Regions from separate parts of the Streptomyces sp. NPDC052721 genome, predicted to be linked through region 1. Evidence: riboswitches for the same ligand, from Rfam matches in the RefSeq annotation. Region 1 holds a riboswitch; the other holds the start of a gene.

Region 1 (7,553 bases):
TCCCGGGATCGGCGGCCTCCCGCCGCCACTGCGCGTACCTCACGGCTTCGGCGAGGGCGCGGACGGCACGTTCGGCGGCGGGGTAGGCGGGGATGAGGTGGGTGCCTTCGGGCGGGGTGGTCCGTGGGGCGGGGACCGCCGCTCCCTCGGTGCCGGGCACCTTCTCGACGGCACCCGGTGCGGTGCTCGCCGCGGCCGACAACGCCTCCGCCAGTCCCCCCAGCTCCACGTGCACCACGAGCACCGGCTTGCCCGGCACCGTCGCCGCGGCCGACCGCAGCGCCTGCGCCAGCTCCGCGTCCCCCGGTGAGCCCTCCCCGATGGCGGGGATCGCCGTGACGACGACGGCGTCGTTGGTGCCGTCGGCCAGCGCGGCGGCGAGCGCCCGGTGGAAGTCCTCCGCCGTCGCCGCGGTCGTCAGGTCCACCGGCCGCGCGGGCCGCAGCCCCTCGGCGAGGCACCGGTCGTACGTCAGCACGCCCAGCGACTCGGAGTTGCCGAGGATGGCCACGCGCGGCCCGGCGGGCAGCGGCTGCCGCGCGAGCAGCAGGCCGGCGTCGACCAGCTCGGTGATCGTGTCGACCCGGATCACACCGGCCTGCCGGAGCAGCGCGGAGACGGTCTCGTACGGCAGCCGGGTGGCCCGGACCGCGTGTCCCTGCGGCGCCGTGCCGGTCCCCTGCACCACGACCAGTGGCTTGGCCGCCGCCGTCCGCCGGGCGAGGCGGGTGAACTTGCGGGGGTTGCCGATCGACTCCAGGTACATGAGGACGACGTCGGTCTCCGGGTCGTCGTACCAGTACTGGAGGACGTCGTTGCCGGAGACGTCGGCGCGGTTGCCGGCGGACACGAACGTGGAGACGCCGGTGACCCCGGTGACCCCTCCGCCGCGCCGGTGCAGCCGGGACAGCAGGGCGATGCCGATGGCACCGGACTGGGCGAACAGCCCGATGCGGCCCGGACGGGGCATCTCCGGGGCGAGCGAGGCGTTCAGCCGGACGTCCGGGGCGGTGTTGATGATCCCGAACGCGTTCGGGCCGATGATCCGCATGCCGTAGGCGCGCGCGGCCCGCACGAGGGCCCGCTGCCGCTCGCGCCCCTCGGGCCCGCTCTCGGCGTATCCGGCGGAGAGCACCACCAGCCCCTGGACGCCGTGCTCCCCGCACTCGGCGACCACGGCGGGCACGTGCGCGGCCGGTACGGCGACGACGGCCAGGTCGACATGCCCGTCGATGTCCCGCACCGAGCGGTGCGCGGGCACTCCGTCGACCTCCTTGAGGTCTTCCGGGAACGCCTTGTTCACCGCGTACAGGCGGCCGGGGTAGCCGGCGTCGCGCAGGTTGCCGAGGACGCCGCGGCCCACCCCGCCGGGGGCGCGGCCGACACCGACCACCGCGACGGAGCCGGGCGCGAGGAGCCTGCGTACGGAACGGGCCTCGGCGCGCTGCTCCCGCGCGCGCTGCACGGCGAGGGAGCGGTCGGTGGGTTCGAGGTCGAACTCCAGGCGGACGACGCCGTCCTCGAAGCTGCGCTTCTGGGTGTAGCCGGCGTCCGTGAAGACCTTGATCATCTTGGTGTTGGCGGGCAGCACCTCGGCGGCGAAGCGGCGGATGCCCCGCTCGCGGGCGACGGCCGCGATGTGCTCCAGCAGGGCGGAGGCGACCCCGCGGCCCTGGTGGGCGTCCTGCACCAGGAAGGCGACCTCGGCCTCGTCGGCGGGCGCGGACGCGGGCATGCCGTCGGTACCGATGCGGTCATAGCGTACGGTGGCGATGAACTCGCCGCCGATGGTGGCCGCGAGTCCCACCCGGTCCACAAAGTCGTGGTGCGTGAAGCGGTGGACGTCCTTGGCGGAGAGCCGTGGGTACGGCGCGAAGAAGCGGTAGTACTTCGACTCGTCCGAGACCTGCTCGTAGAAACTGACCAGGCGGTCGGCGTCATCAACGGTGATGGGCCTGATGCGCGCGGTGCCACCGTCGCGCAGCACCACGTCCGCCTCCCAGTGGGCGGGGTACTGGTGCCGGTCCTGCCGGTCCGCCGAGGTCTGCATGGGCCCCAGAGTACGGCTCGCGTCCGACAACGGCGCGAGGCAGTCTGTGGAGGACGGGAAGCCGGACCGAGGCCGCGGTCCGGTGCCACACCGGAGCGGACGCAGGTCCGCTCCGGACGCGCTTCACGATATGGGAAACTGGTCTAGACAACCCTGAACACCGAAGGGCAGCAACACATGGCTGAGCGCCGCGTCAACGTCGGCTGGGCCGAGGGCCTCCACGCCCGCCCCGCCTCCATCTTCGTCCGAGCCGCCACGGCCGCAGGCGTCCCGGTGACGATCGCCAAGGCCGGGGGCAACCCCGTCAACGCGGCCTCCATGCTGGCCGTCCTGGGCCTGGGCGCCCAGGGTGGCGAGGAGATCGTCCTCGCCTCCGACGCCGAGGGCGCCGACGCCGCCCTGGACCGTCTGGCCAAGCTGGTCTCCGAGGGCCTGGAAGAGCTGCCCGAGACCGTCTGAGCGACCACCGCACAGAGCGCCGGAGCCGCGTTCGCCTTTCCGGGCGGCGCGGCTTCGCCGTTTGCGGGCGCGCTCGATCCGATGTGCCGTCGATTTACCGCCCGCCGCCGCCCGGAGAGCTCCGGCGAATTACGACAGGATGAATTCGGGCAGCAGGAAATACCCGGCCCGGAATAACTCTTCTTTGTATACGGTGCGCTTGTTAATGTCGCGGGCCCGACATGTTTACTGCATGTTGCGAAGTCCTCACGCGCTCCGCGGCGGGGGAAAAGCCCAGCCGGTGCGCGCCCGTCGCACGCTCGGCGTGCAGCGCGGTGAGCGCCCGGGCGCGCTCGGCGTCGCCGCGCGCCACCGCGTCCACGATGGCACCGTGCTCCGTCCAGGACTCCACCGGACTGGCCGGCGCCTCCACCGTGTACATCCAGGCGATCTTGTGCCGCAGCTGGGTGAGCATCGAGGTCAGCGAGGTGCTGCCGGAGGCCTGGGCGAGCGTCTCGTGGAACCAGCCGCCCAGCGACCGCAGATCCTCGTTGCTGCCTCTGCGGGCCCTCTCCTGACCCAGCCGGACCAGACCGCGCAGCACCTTCAGATGCGCCTCGGTGCGCCGCTGGGCGGCCCGGGCGGCGCCCAGCGGCTCCAGCAGCGTCCGCATCTCCAGCAGGTCGGCGGCCTCCTGCTCGGTCGGCTCGGCCACGCACGCGCCCGCGTGCCGGCGCGTCACCACGAAGCCCTCGGCCTCCAGGGTGCGCAGGGCCTCGCGGACGGGGACGCGCGAGACGCCGTAGCGGCGGGCCAGGACTTCCTCGGTGAGGCGGCTGCCGCGCTCGTAGACACCCGCGACGATGTCGTCCCGGATGGCCGTGCACACCGAGTGCGCCGGAATACGCATGACCGACCTCCGTCTTAATCCCCGTGAAACGTCGACGATGGACGCGTGTTCCGTGACTCTATTCCAATGAGCCGGAATTTCCGACGGCGGGCCCTAATCCATGGCTATTTTTTGGACAGCGGATCCGGCGGACACCATGAAAAACGGCGAAAGCCCCGGCTCGGTGAGCCGGGGCCTCGGACAGTCGTGCGGTCGGTGTCAGACGTTCACGCCGTGCTTGCGGAGGTAGGCGACGGGGTCGACGTCGGAGCCGTACTCGGGGGTCGTGCGCGCCTCGAAGTGGAGGTGCGGGCCGGTGACGTTGCCGGTGGCGCCGGACAGGCCGATCTGCTGGCCCGGGACGACCTTCTGGCCCACCGTGACCCCGATGGACGACAGGTGTCCGTACTGGGTGTACATGCCGTCGGCCATGCGGATCACGACCTGGTTGCCGTACGCGCCGCCCCAGCCCGCGGAGACGACCGTGCCGGAGCCCACCGCGTGGACGGCCGTGCCGCTGGCCGCGTGGAAGTCGATGCCGGTGTGCGCACCGGAGGACCACAGGGAGCTGCCGGCCTGGTAGGCGGTGGAGACGTACGAGTGGGCGATCGGGGCGACGAAGGCGTTCAGCCGCTTGCGCTCCGCCTCGCGGGCGGCCCGGGCCTTGGCGGCGCGGATCTCCTCCGCTCGCTCGGCCGCCGCCTTCGCCGCGGCCTCCTCGGCCGCCCTCTGCTCGGCGGCCTGCTGCTGCGCGGCGGCCTGCGCGCCGATCTCGTCGGCGACGTCCTCGGACGCGGCGACGACCGGGGTGAGGCCGGTCTGCTCCGTGGAGTTCTCGGCGGCGAGCGCCGGGGAGGCGGCGAGGGTGCCGATCACACCGGTGGTGGTGAGGGCCGCGACGCCGGCCGCCTGAACGGTGGTCCGCTTGACCCGGCCGGGCTTGCGGTGCTTCCCGGTGGCGCACATGAACGCCATGAAGTGGCTGGTCCTTTCCTTCCCTCTCGCCTACCGGGTTAGCTGACGGGTTCGGAGCAGGAAGGTCTCCTACGAGCCCCCTCGCGGTCGCGCGGGCGCCCGATTCACCCCAGGGACGGTGGGTCCCCGGCTCCCCTGGCTCGCGCCGTACGGGGACTCGGCGATGACTGTCCGGTGCCGCGGATGCGGCGCACTGCCTGACGAACAGCCCGGACGAAGCTACGCAAGCACGCTGTCAATCCTCAAACGCATCCCGGCTTTTGTAGCGCATCCCACAGGGCAGACAGGCAACCTCCGCCCCAAAACGGGCACCGGGGGTCGGAGTGGAACACCATGGGGCCCTGACGACCTGTAGGTCGCCAGGGCCCCACGCGCGCGTGCCGTCATCCGGCCGCCGTCACGGTCGCGTCTACTCGGCCGCCACCACGGTCACTTCACCGATGCCCAGCGCCTCCACCGGCGCCTTGATCTGCGACGCGTCACCGACGAGGACGGTCACCAGGCGGTCCACCGGGAAGGCGTTCACGACCGCCGCGGTGGCCTCCACCGTGCCCGTGGCCGCCAGCTGCTGGTACAGCGTCGCCTGGAAGTCGTCGGGCAGGTGCTGCTCGACCTGGTCCGCCAGCGTGCTCGCGACGGCCGCCGCGGTCTCGTACTTCAGCGGCGCCACACCGACCAGGTTCTGCACGGCGACGTCCCGCTCGGCGTCGGTCAGGCCGTCCGCCGCGACCGTGCGCAGCACCTTCCACAGATCGTCCAGCGCCGGGCCGGTGTTCGGGGTGTCCACGGAGCCGCTGATGGCGAGCATCGCCGCGCCCGTGCCGTCCGGCGCGGACCGCAGGACCTGCCCGAAGGCCCGCACGCCGTAGGTGTAGCCCTTCTCCTCGCGCAGCACGCGGTCCAGGCGGGAGGTGAGGGTGCCGCCGAGGCAGTACGTGCCGAGCACCTGGGCGGGCCACACCCGGTCGTGCCGGTCGGGACCGATGCGGCCGATGAGCAGCTGCGTCTGGACCGCGCCGGGCCGGTCCACGATGACCACGCGCCCGGTGTCGTCGGCGGTCACCGGCGGCACCGGCCGGGGCTCGCCCGGGGTGCCGGTCCACGCGCCCAGGGTGTCGCCCAGCAGCGCGTCCAGGTCGGCGCCGGTCAGGTCGCCGACGACGACGACGGTGGCCGTGGCGGGCCGCACATGACGGTCGTAGAAGGCGCGTACGGCCGCCTCGTCGATCTTCTCGACCGTCTCCTCGGTGCCCTGGCGCGGACGGGACATGCGCGAGGTCGCCGGGAACAGCTCCTTGGAGAGTTCCTTGGCGGCCCGGCGGGAGGGGTTGGCCAGCTCGTGCGGGATCTCGTCCAGGCGGTTGCGGACCAGCCGCTCGACCTCGCTCGCGGCGAAGGCGGGCGCGCGCAGGGCGTCGGCGAGCAGGCCGAGGCCCTTGGCCAGGCGGGAGGCCGGGACCTCCAGGCTGAGCCGGACACCGGGGTGGTCGGCGTGCGCGTCGAGGGTGGCGCCCGCGCGCTCCAGCTCGGCGGCGAACTCCTCGGCGGAGTGCTTGTCGGTGCCCTCGGAGAAGGCCCGCGCCATGATCGTGGCGACGCCGTCCAGGCCGGCCGGCTCGGCGTCCAGCGGCGCGTCCAGCAGCACCTCGACGGCGACGACCTGCTGGCCCGGGCGGTGGCAGCGCAGCACGGTCAAGCCGTTGTCGAGCGTGCCGCGCTCGGGCGCCGGGAACGCCCACGGCCTGGCCTCGCCGGGCTGCGGCTGGGGGTGGAAGTCCATGGTGGCGAGCTCGGTCACTTGGCCGTCTCCTCGTTCTCGTTGCCGGCCTCTACGGTCGCTTCCTGCTCCGGGTCCTCGGGGACCCCGGCGTCCGGGACGGCCTCCGGGGACTTCGGCTCGTAGACGAGGACCGCGCGGTTGTCGGGCCGCAGGCGGGCCTTGGCGACCTCCTGGACCTCCTGCGGGGTGACCTCGAGGACGCGCTTGACGGCGGTCAGGGCGAGCTGCGGGTCGCCGAACAGGACCGCGTACCGGCACAGTTCGTCGGCGCGGCCGGCGACCGTGCCGAGCCGGTCCAGCCACTCGCGCTCCAGCTGGGCCTGGGCGCGCTCCATCTCCTCGGGCGTGGGGCCCTCCGCGGCGAACCGGGCCAGCTCCTCGTCGATGGCGGCCTCGATGACCGGCACCTCGACGTCACCGGAGGTCTTCACGTCCAGCCAGCCCATGGAGGGCGCGCCGGCCAGGCGCAGCAGGCCGAAGCCGGCCGCGACGGCCGTCCGGTCCCGGCGCACCAGCCGGTTGTACAGGCGGGAGGACTCGCCGCCGCCCAGGATGGTCAGGGCGAGGTCGGCCGCGTCGCACGCGCGCGTGCCGTCGTGCGGGAGCCGGTAGGCGGCCATCAGGGCGCGCGCCGGGACCTCCTCCACGAGGACCTCGCGCAGCTGCTCGCCGATGATGTCCGGCAGCGAGCCGTCGCGGGGGGCGGGCTTGCCGTCGTGGGACGGGATGGAGCCGAAGTACTTCTCGATCCAGGCCAGGGTCTGCTGCGGATCGATGTCGCCGACCACGGAGAGCACCGCGTTGTTCGGCGCGTAGTAGGTGCGGAAGAACTGGCGGGCGTCCTCCAGGGTGGCCGCGTCCAGGTCCGCCATGGAGCCGATCGGCGTGTGGTGGTAAGGGTGGCCCTCCGGGTAGGAGAGCGCGGTCAGCTTCTCGAAGGCGGTGCCGTAGGGCACGTTGTCGTAGCGCTGGCGGCGCTCGTTCTTGACGACGTCCCGCTGGTTCTCCATGGACTCGTCGTCCAGGGCGGCCAGCAGCGAGCCCATGCGGTCGGCCTCCAGCCAGAGCGCCAGCTCCAGCTGGTGGGCGGGCATGGTCTCGAAGTAGTTGGTGCGCTCGAAGCTCGTCGTGCCGTTCAGCGAGCCGCCGGCGCCCTGCACCAGTTCGAAGTGGCCGTTGCCCTTGACCTGCGCGGAGCCCTGGAACATCAGGTGCTCGAAGAGGTGGGCCAGGCCGGTACGCCCCTTGACTTCGTGGCGGGAGCCGACGTCGTACCAGAGGCAGACCGCCGCCACCGGGGTCAGGTGGTCCTCGGAGAGCACCACGCGCAGACCGTTGGCCAGGCGGTGCTCGGTCGCTGTCAGGCCCCCGGAGCCTGCCTCGGCTGTGGTCGTGTGACCCATGGGCATGTACGTCCCTTC
Region 2 (7,553 bases), on a different contig from region 1:
GCCGCGCCAGGTCAGGAGCCGCTGCTTGCCCGGCCGGCCGAGCGAGCGCCAGTACTGGAGGCACATCTTCACGGCGACCTCGACCGACACGGACCCCGAGTCGGCCAGGAAGACGTGCTCCAGGCCGTCGGGCGACATGTCGACAAGGAGCTTCGCGAGCCGGACGGCGGGCTCGTGCGTGAGTCCGCCGAACATGACATGGCTCATCCGCCCCAGCTGGTCACGCACGGCCTCGTTGAGGACCGGATGGTTGTAGCCGTGGATGGCCGACCACCACGACGACATGCCGTCGACCAGCTCGCCGGACCCGTCCGCCAGCCGCAGCCGGACCCCGCTCGCCGCCTCCACGACGAGCGGTTCCGCGCGCCCGGGCATCGGGCCGTACGGATGCCACACATGCCGCCGGTCCAGCTCCAGCAGCTCCGCCACACCGAGCTCAGGCATTGGGCGCGAGGTCCGTGCCGGCGCCCCGGCGGCGCACCGCCACCAGGTCGGTCCGCGGCTCGCCCGCCACCGCCGGTGCCGACCCGCAGACGCCGCCCTCGTGGCAGCCCCCGGTGTCCCCGCAGCCCCCGGCCTCCGCCCGGTGTTCGGGCAGCGTCACCTGGTCGGCGCCCTCCACCTCGAACCCGGCGTCCGCGATCATCTCCAGGTCGGCCTTGCCTGCCTGGCCCTCGCTGGTCAGGTAGTCGCCGAGGAAGATGGAGTTGGCCAGGTGCAGTGCCAGCGGCTGCATCGTGCGCAGATGGACCTCACGGCCGCCCGCGATCCGGACCTCCACGTCCGGGCAGACGAACCGGACCATCGCGAGGATCCGCAGGCAGCGCTGCGGGGTGAGGTTCCACTCCTTGGCCAGCGGGGTGCCCTCGAACGGGATCAGGAAGTTCACCGGAACCGAGTCCGGGTCCAGCTCACGCAGCGAGAACACCACGTCGACCAGGTCCTCGTCGCTCTCGCCCATGCCGGCGATCAGACCCGAGCACGCGGACAGGCCGGCCGCGTGCGCCTTGTGCACCGTGTCCACCCGGTCGGCGTACGTGTGGGTGGTGGTGATGTCCCCGTACGTGGACTCCGAGGTGTTGAGGTTGTGGTTGTACGCGTCCGCGCCGGCCGCGCGCAGCCGTTCGGCCTGGCCGTCGGAGAGCAGGCCGAGGCAGGCGCACACCTCGACGCCCTCGTTCTGCTCCTTGATCGCTTTGATGGTCTCCGAGACCCGGTCCACGTCCCGGTCCGTCGGGCCGCGCCCGCTGGCCACCAGACAGACCCGCTTGGCGCCGCCCGCGAGGCCCGCGGCGGCGGCCTGGGAGGCCTCGTCCGGCTTGAGCCAGGTGTACTTCAGGATGTCGGCCTTGGAGCCGAGCCGCTGGGAGCAGTACGAGCAGTCCTCCGGGCACAGGCCCGACTTGAGGTTCACCAGATAGTTGAGTTTCACCCGGCGCCCGAACCAGTGCCGGCGCACCTTGCCGGCCGCGGCCACCACGTCGAGCAGGTCGTCATCGGAGGTGGCCAGCACGGCGAGCGCTTCCTCGCGGGTCGGCAGCTCGCGCCGAAGCCCCTTGTCCACCAGCGTGTTCAGCAGGTCCATGAGGCCTGATCCTGTCCTACGGGACCGCCCCGGGCCAAGGAGACTTCGCACAACGGAGCAGGTTCACCGTGTGGGTATTGCCACACCCTGGGCGGCTGGTCGTACCGCTAGGGTCTGTCCGCTACCTACAAAAGCACCGGAGGACCCATGGTGTTCGGCTGGATCGACGAGCAGGCCGAGGCGCGCCGCCGCGCCGGACTCGTCCGCACCCTGCGTCCGCGCCCCGCCGACGCGCCGCTGCTGGATCTGGCGAGCAACGACTACCTGGGGCTGACCCGCCATCCGGAGGTCGTCGAGGGAGCGGCCGAGGCCGCCCGGACCTGGGGCGGCGGCGCCACCGGCTCCCGGCTGGTCACCGGTACCACCGCCCTGCACACCGAACTGGAGCGGGCGCTGGCCGCGTTCTGCGGGTTCGAGGCGGCCCTGGTGTTCTCCTCCGGGTACGCCGCCAACCTCGCCGCGGTCACCGCGCTCGGCCCGCACGGCTCGCTGATCGTGTCCGACGCGGGCAACCACGCCTCCCTCATCGACGGCTGCCGGCTCGCCCGGGGCGAGACGCAGGTCGTCGGCCACGCCGATCCGGAGGCCGTGCGCAAGGCCCTGGCGACGCACGGGGGAGCGGCGATCGTCGTCTCCGACACGGTGTTCTCCGTCGACGGGGACCGGGCACCGCTGACCGCGCTGGCCGAGGCGTGCCGGGAGCACGGCGCGGGACTGGTCGTGGACGACGCCCACGGGCTCGGCGTGCTGGGCGAGGGCGGCCGGGGCGCGCCGTACGCGGCCGGGCTCGCGGGCGCCGGGGACGTGGTCGTCACGGCCACCTTGTCCAAGTCGCTGGGCAGCCAGGGCGGGGTGGTGCTCGGCCCTGCCCGGGTGATCGACCACCTGGTCAACGCGGCCCGGACGTTCATCTTCGACACCGGCCTGGCGCCGGCGGCGGCCGGTGCCGCGCTGGCCGCGCTGCGGCTGCTGGAGCGTGAGCCCGAACGGGCGGCACGGGCCCGCGAGGTGGCCGCGGAGCTGTACGCACGGCTGACCGCCGCGGGTCTGGAAGCGGTGCGTCCGGACGCCGCGGTGGTCTCCGTGCGGGCTCCGTCCCCGGAGCAGGCGGTGCGCTGGGCGGCCGACTGCCGTACGGCAGGCCTGGCCGTGGGCTGTTTCCGTCCCCCCTCCGTGCCCGACGGCATCTCCCGGCTGAGGCTGACCGCCCGGGCTGACCTCTCCGGGGCGGAGATCGAACGCGCTGTACGTGTCATCGGCGAAACACGACCATGAGTCGGCGTACACGGCCGTGCGTCGCACGAGGGTGAGCAACGGGTGATTGGTTCTGCTCTGAGCTTGCTGACCTCTGATCAGACGTGCTGATGTCTGATCAGAGCGTGGTGACGAACTCCGCCCAGCTGCCGGCGGAGAAGAGCAGCGCGGGTCCGGCGGGGTTCTTCGAGTCGCGCACGGCGAGCAGTCCGGCCGCGGGGCCGGAGCGCGGCCGGGCCGTCTCCACGCAGTTGTTGGCTCCCGTGCTGTAGCTGCTGCGCAGCCAGCGCACGGGGTGCAGGTCGGTACTGGCAGGGACGTTCCGAGGCAGAGCTGACATGGTTGCCTCCTTACGCGCCGTCACCTATCCCGGCGATGTAGTCCAACGATTCCTTGGGGGAAAGGGCGTGCAACTGAAGGGTGTCGAAGGCCTCGGAGTAGGCCATGAGGTCTTCTTTCCGCTCCAGGTAGAGGCTACTCGTCAACTGGTCGAGAACAACCACGTCCAGATCAGAAGTGCTCGGAAATGAGAAGATAACGAAAGGCCCGGTGAGTCCGACATGCGCCCCCGCCGCGAACGGCAGCACCTGGAGCCGTACCTGGGGCAGCCGGGCGGCATCCATCAGCCGTTCCAGCTGCCGGGCCATCACCCCCGGACCGCCGACCTCGCGGCGCAGCACCGCCTCGTCCAGTACGGCGCTCAGCACCAGCGGAGGGTCGGAACGCAGCACGTCCTGCCGGGCCAGGCGCACCTCCACCAGCGTGTCCAGGCGGTCCTCGTCCAGGTCCTTCACGGCCGCCCGGGTGACCGCGCGGGCGTACTCCGGCGTCTGGAGCAGACCCGGCACCACGGTCGTCTCCAGGGTGCGCATCGCGCTCGCCTGTGACTCCAGGCTGATGAAGTCCCGGTAGGTGGGCGGCAGCACCCCGCGGTAGGCGTGCCACCAGCGGTGCCGGCCGCCCGCGTCCTCCGACCCCGCCAGCATCAGCAGCAACTCGCGCAGCTGCGTGTCCCGCACCTGATAGGCGTCGAGCAGTAACCGCAGATCGGCCGGTTTCACACCGCTGGCGCCGGTCTCGATGCGGCTCACCTTCGACTGGTGCCAGCCGACCAGCCGGGCGGCCTCACCGCTCGTGAGCCCCGCACCGGTACGCAGCATGCGCAGTTCGGCGCCCAGTTTGCGGCGGCGCACCGCCGGACCGTTCTGCATGGGCTCCTCCTTACTCCTTCCGGGCCGCCCACATACGGTCTCGCGTCGCAGAGTTCACCGCTTCGAGCGACAGATATATGCATATCTTGGTGGATCGCTCCCCGTGACCGGCCCGTTGGTGGCAGTCTGGCGAACAAGCACCAGTCCGGGACCGTACTCGAACCCTCCGCCACTTGTCGGACCACGGCCCCGTGGGAAAGGGACGACGTCGCCATGGCAGACCACCTGGAAGCATCCGTCACTCTGCCGAGCGATCCAGCCTCGGTCTCCGCGGCCCGCTCCTACGTCGTGGGCACGCTGGCGGAGTGGGGCCTGCCGTCCGACACCGACGTCGCCGACACCGTGCGCCTCATCGTCTCCGAACTCGCCACGAACGCCGTACAGCACACCTTCGGCCAGTCACCCACCTTCACGGTCGACATCGCGCTGCACCATGACGAACATCTGCGCATCGGTGTCACGGACAGCCACCCCCGCTTCCCGAAGAGACTGCCCGCCGCCGTCCAGCAGGACAACGGCCGCGGCATGGTCATCATCCGCTGGCTCACCGCGGAGTGCGGCGGCAGACTCCGCATCCGCCCCACGCGAGAGGGCGGCAAGACGGTCTCGATCGAACTCCCCTGGACGATCCCGGCGGCCCCGGTACCGGCGGGCCAGCAGGAGCCGTAGCCCTCCCGGACGGGGCCGAGGCGTTCCTGGACCGGGCAAGCGGCGCACGGCGGACACGCGTGGCCCACGGCTCGGCCACGCCCGGCCCGCCGGCGCCCCCAGTCAGATGCGCCCGCCCGAACGCTTCCCGCAGCAGCGCCCGGAAGGCGTCCACCGCAGCGGCCCTCTCCTCCGCGCGGTACGCCACCGGGATCGTACGGCGCAGCCGCCTGCCCTCCAGAGGCCGCACCGCGACGGGCGTGGTCGCGGTCCGCGCCACCATCTCCGGTACGACGGCCACCCCCAACCGGCACTGACCAGCGCGCGGCGGCGGCAGCCGCGACGAGGGGCTGGGACGCGCGTGTCCCGAGGCGATCACCGGGACCAGCTCCTCCACCGCGACCGGCTCCAGACGGTACCGGCGTCGGCACCAGGATGGCTGTGGCCGAGTGACAGGCATGAGTGAGTGTCAAATCACCCTCGCAGGCGCCGCCACCGCGGTAACCCCGGCGCCGCCACCGCGTAACCCCGGCGGCGGCAGCAGACGCACCCCGGCGGCCGGGAAGGCGCCGAGCCGCTGTGCGCCCCCGGTGAGCCCGGTCAGCCAGGCCAGTTCGTGCCGGGCCCGCTCCAGTTCGGCCGGTGGCCACGCCGGGACCGTCCAGGCGCCGGAGAATGCCGCGGCCGGGACCACCCGTCCGCTCCGGCAGGTGGCTGCGCCGGCCCCGGGCCGCCCGTGGGCTGCAGGCGGCACCGGGGGTGGCGCTGACGGCGCTGGGAGCGGCCCTGCTGCTGGAGTCGCTCCTTGCCTGACGGCGGGTCAGCTGACCCGGCCGTACCAGACGCTCCTCGTCCAGATCTTCTCGAGCTTCACCACGTCCCCGGTCTTCGGGGCGTGCCAGATCTTGCCGTGACCGGCGTAGATGCCGACGTGGTAGACGTAAGAACCCGAGTGGAAGAACACCAGGTCGCCCGCCTTGCGGCTCCTGGCGGAGATGTGGTGCGTCTTGTTGTACTGCTGGGCGGCGGTGCGCGGCAGCTTCTTGCCGGCCTTCTTGTAGGAGTAGAGCGTCAGCCCCGAGCAGTCGAACCTGCGCGGCCCGGTGGCTCCCCACGCGTAGGGGGCGCCCTTCTTCGAGGCCGCGACCTTGAGTGCTTTCGTCGCCATGGTCGCGGCGGAGGCGTCGGTGGCGAGGCCGGGCACCGCGATCGAGCCGCCCACGGCGGCAAGGGTCAGAGCCGAGGCCGTGCCGGCCCGGGCCATCAGCGACGGGACACGATTGAGCGCAGTCATGCGCAACCCTTCGTCAGCCGCCTGTGAAGGATGACCTGTCGGATTCGGGCTGGCGAAGTAGCCCGGCCGCGTTGCCGCGGCTTCACCCCAAGGGTTGCCCGGAGCCGACGCCCGTCCGTGTCGTACAGACGAACATCAGTTCCGGCGACCCGCCTTGCTTGGGTCCTCCACTCCTGCCGATCCACTCCGTCGACCGGTCATCCGGGCGGCGGCAGGACTCGGCGTCCGCCCGGATCGCCCCGCCGCGGTGGCGGGGGCTTGTCGTCAGACAGGGATCTTGGCTCACGACTGTCCGAAAATCCCAACGGAATCGGGGATTTGTGGCGTTACTCACCACTCACCCGTTCGGGTGGACACTGCTCTGTTCGAGCGTCCGTCAGATCCCGGACGTAGCCCCCGACCTGGGGCGAAGCGTCTTCAGGCGGCTCGTGTGGTCGCGTGCCGCGCAACTCGGCAGGCCCGCGAAACGATCTGGATGTACACCGGTCGGCGGTACGTCGTTCGGACCGTTTCAAGTCCCTTCCGGACGGCGCGTGTCGACGCGCGGGCCCCCGGACCGCAAGGAGCGTCCGCCTCAGCCGACGCCGTCCGGCGGGAGCGTGACGCGAGCGGCCCGGCGCTCACCGTCCAGCACCCGCAACGCCCGTGCCAGCGTGTCCCCGTGCAGCTCCGTCTCGCCCCGCTGGTGCATCAGCGCGAGCGCGTCGCGCAGCTCTGCCGCCTTGCGCACCAGGGCCTGGGCCGCGCGCAGCCCGCGGTAGGTGTCCCCGGGCCGGGCCGGGTTGATGCGGCCCAGCAGGTCGACCGCCTCCAGGTAACGGTCGATCAACTCGCCCTCCGCGCGGGTCAGCGCGGGCAGGGGCGGGAGGTCCGGCAGCATGAGCGGCTCACCTCGCGTCCGGTGCGCCGGGCGTGTCCCGGCGGCTCGGCACGATGCCGTCCACCAGACCGTAGGCGACCGCCCCGGCGGCGTCGAGGATCAGGTCGCGCTCCAGATCCTCGTGGACCTGCCCGGCCGTGCGCCCTGTGTGCCGCGCGAGCATCTCCGCGAGCGTCGAGCGGATCCGGGTCAACTCGTCCGCCTGGATGAGCAGGTCACTGGGCTGTCCGCGCACCGGCTCGGGCAGTGCGGGCTGCTCGATCACCATGCGGGCGCCGGGCAGCGTGAACCTCTTGCCCGGAGCGCCGGCCGCGAGCAGCACCGCGGCCGAGGCGCCGGCCTGGCCCAGGCAGTACGTCACCACGTCACAACTGACGTACTGCATCGTGTCGTAGATCGCCGCCATGGCGTCGAACGAGCCGCCCGGCGAGTTGACGTACAGCGTGATGTCCCGGTCCGGCGCCGTGTGCTCCAGGTACATCAGCTGCGCCGTGACGTCGTTCGCGGCCGCGTTGTCGACCGGCGTGCCGAGGAAGACGATCCGGTCCTCGAAGAGCTTCGCGTACGGATCGAGGGTGCGTACGGCGCTCCCGGTGCGCTCGGTGAACTCGGGCAGGACATGGCGGGCGGACGGTCGGGACATGGACATACCCCTCCTCATGACGAGGCCCCGATGGGCTC

The links. A riboswitch is a leader RNA that binds a small molecule or an ion and turns the genes downstream of it on or off. The one in region 1 is predicted to bind cyclic di-AMP.
Positions count from the first base shown of each region.
Region 2: it holds a riboswitch for cyclic di-AMP, as region 1 does, so the genes downstream of both, AB0L21_RS18755 (C40 family peptidase) here and AB0L21_RS24025 (M23 family metallopeptidase) in region 1, are expected to answer to the same signal.

Region 1 covers NZ_JBFATL010000026.1:70,952-78,504, reverse strand. Annotated here, with positions in the region: gene AB0L21_RS24040 (GNAT family N-acetyltransferase) at 1-2,050, opposite strand, end outside; gene AB0L21_RS24035 (HPr family phosphocarrier protein) at 2,228-2,509, shown strand; gene AB0L21_RS24030 (GntR family transcriptional regulator) at 2,712-3,398, opposite strand; gene AB0L21_RS24025 (M23 family metallopeptidase) at 3,597-4,352, opposite strand; cyclic di-AMP (ydaO/yuaA leader) riboswitch at 4,365-4,525, opposite strand; gene AB0L21_RS24020 (pitrilysin family protein) at 4,762-6,150, opposite strand; gene AB0L21_RS24015 (pitrilysin family protein) at 6,147-7,541, opposite strand.
Region 2 covers NZ_JBFATL010000018.1:6,971-14,523, reverse strand. Annotated here, with positions in the region: gene AB0L21_RS18790 (adenosylmethionine--8-amino-7-oxononanoate transaminase) at 1-444, opposite strand, end outside; gene bioB (biotin synthase BioB) at 437-1,585, opposite strand; gene AB0L21_RS18780 (8-amino-7-oxononanoate synthase) at 1,733-2,860, shown strand; gene AB0L21_RS18775 (DUF397 domain-containing protein) at 2,958-3,179, opposite strand; gene AB0L21_RS18770 (helix-turn-helix transcriptional regulator) at 3,190-4,050, opposite strand; gene AB0L21_RS18765 (ATP-binding protein) at 4,264-4,719, shown strand; partial or broken gene AB0L21_RS18760 (LysE family translocator) at 5,398-5,511, shown strand; gene AB0L21_RS18755 (C40 family peptidase) at 5,519-5,992, opposite strand; cyclic di-AMP (ydaO/yuaA leader) riboswitch at 5,996-6,226, opposite strand; gene AB0L21_RS18750 (hypothetical protein) at 6,567-6,872, opposite strand; gene AB0L21_RS18745 (ATP-dependent Clp protease proteolytic subunit) at 6,880-7,515, opposite strand.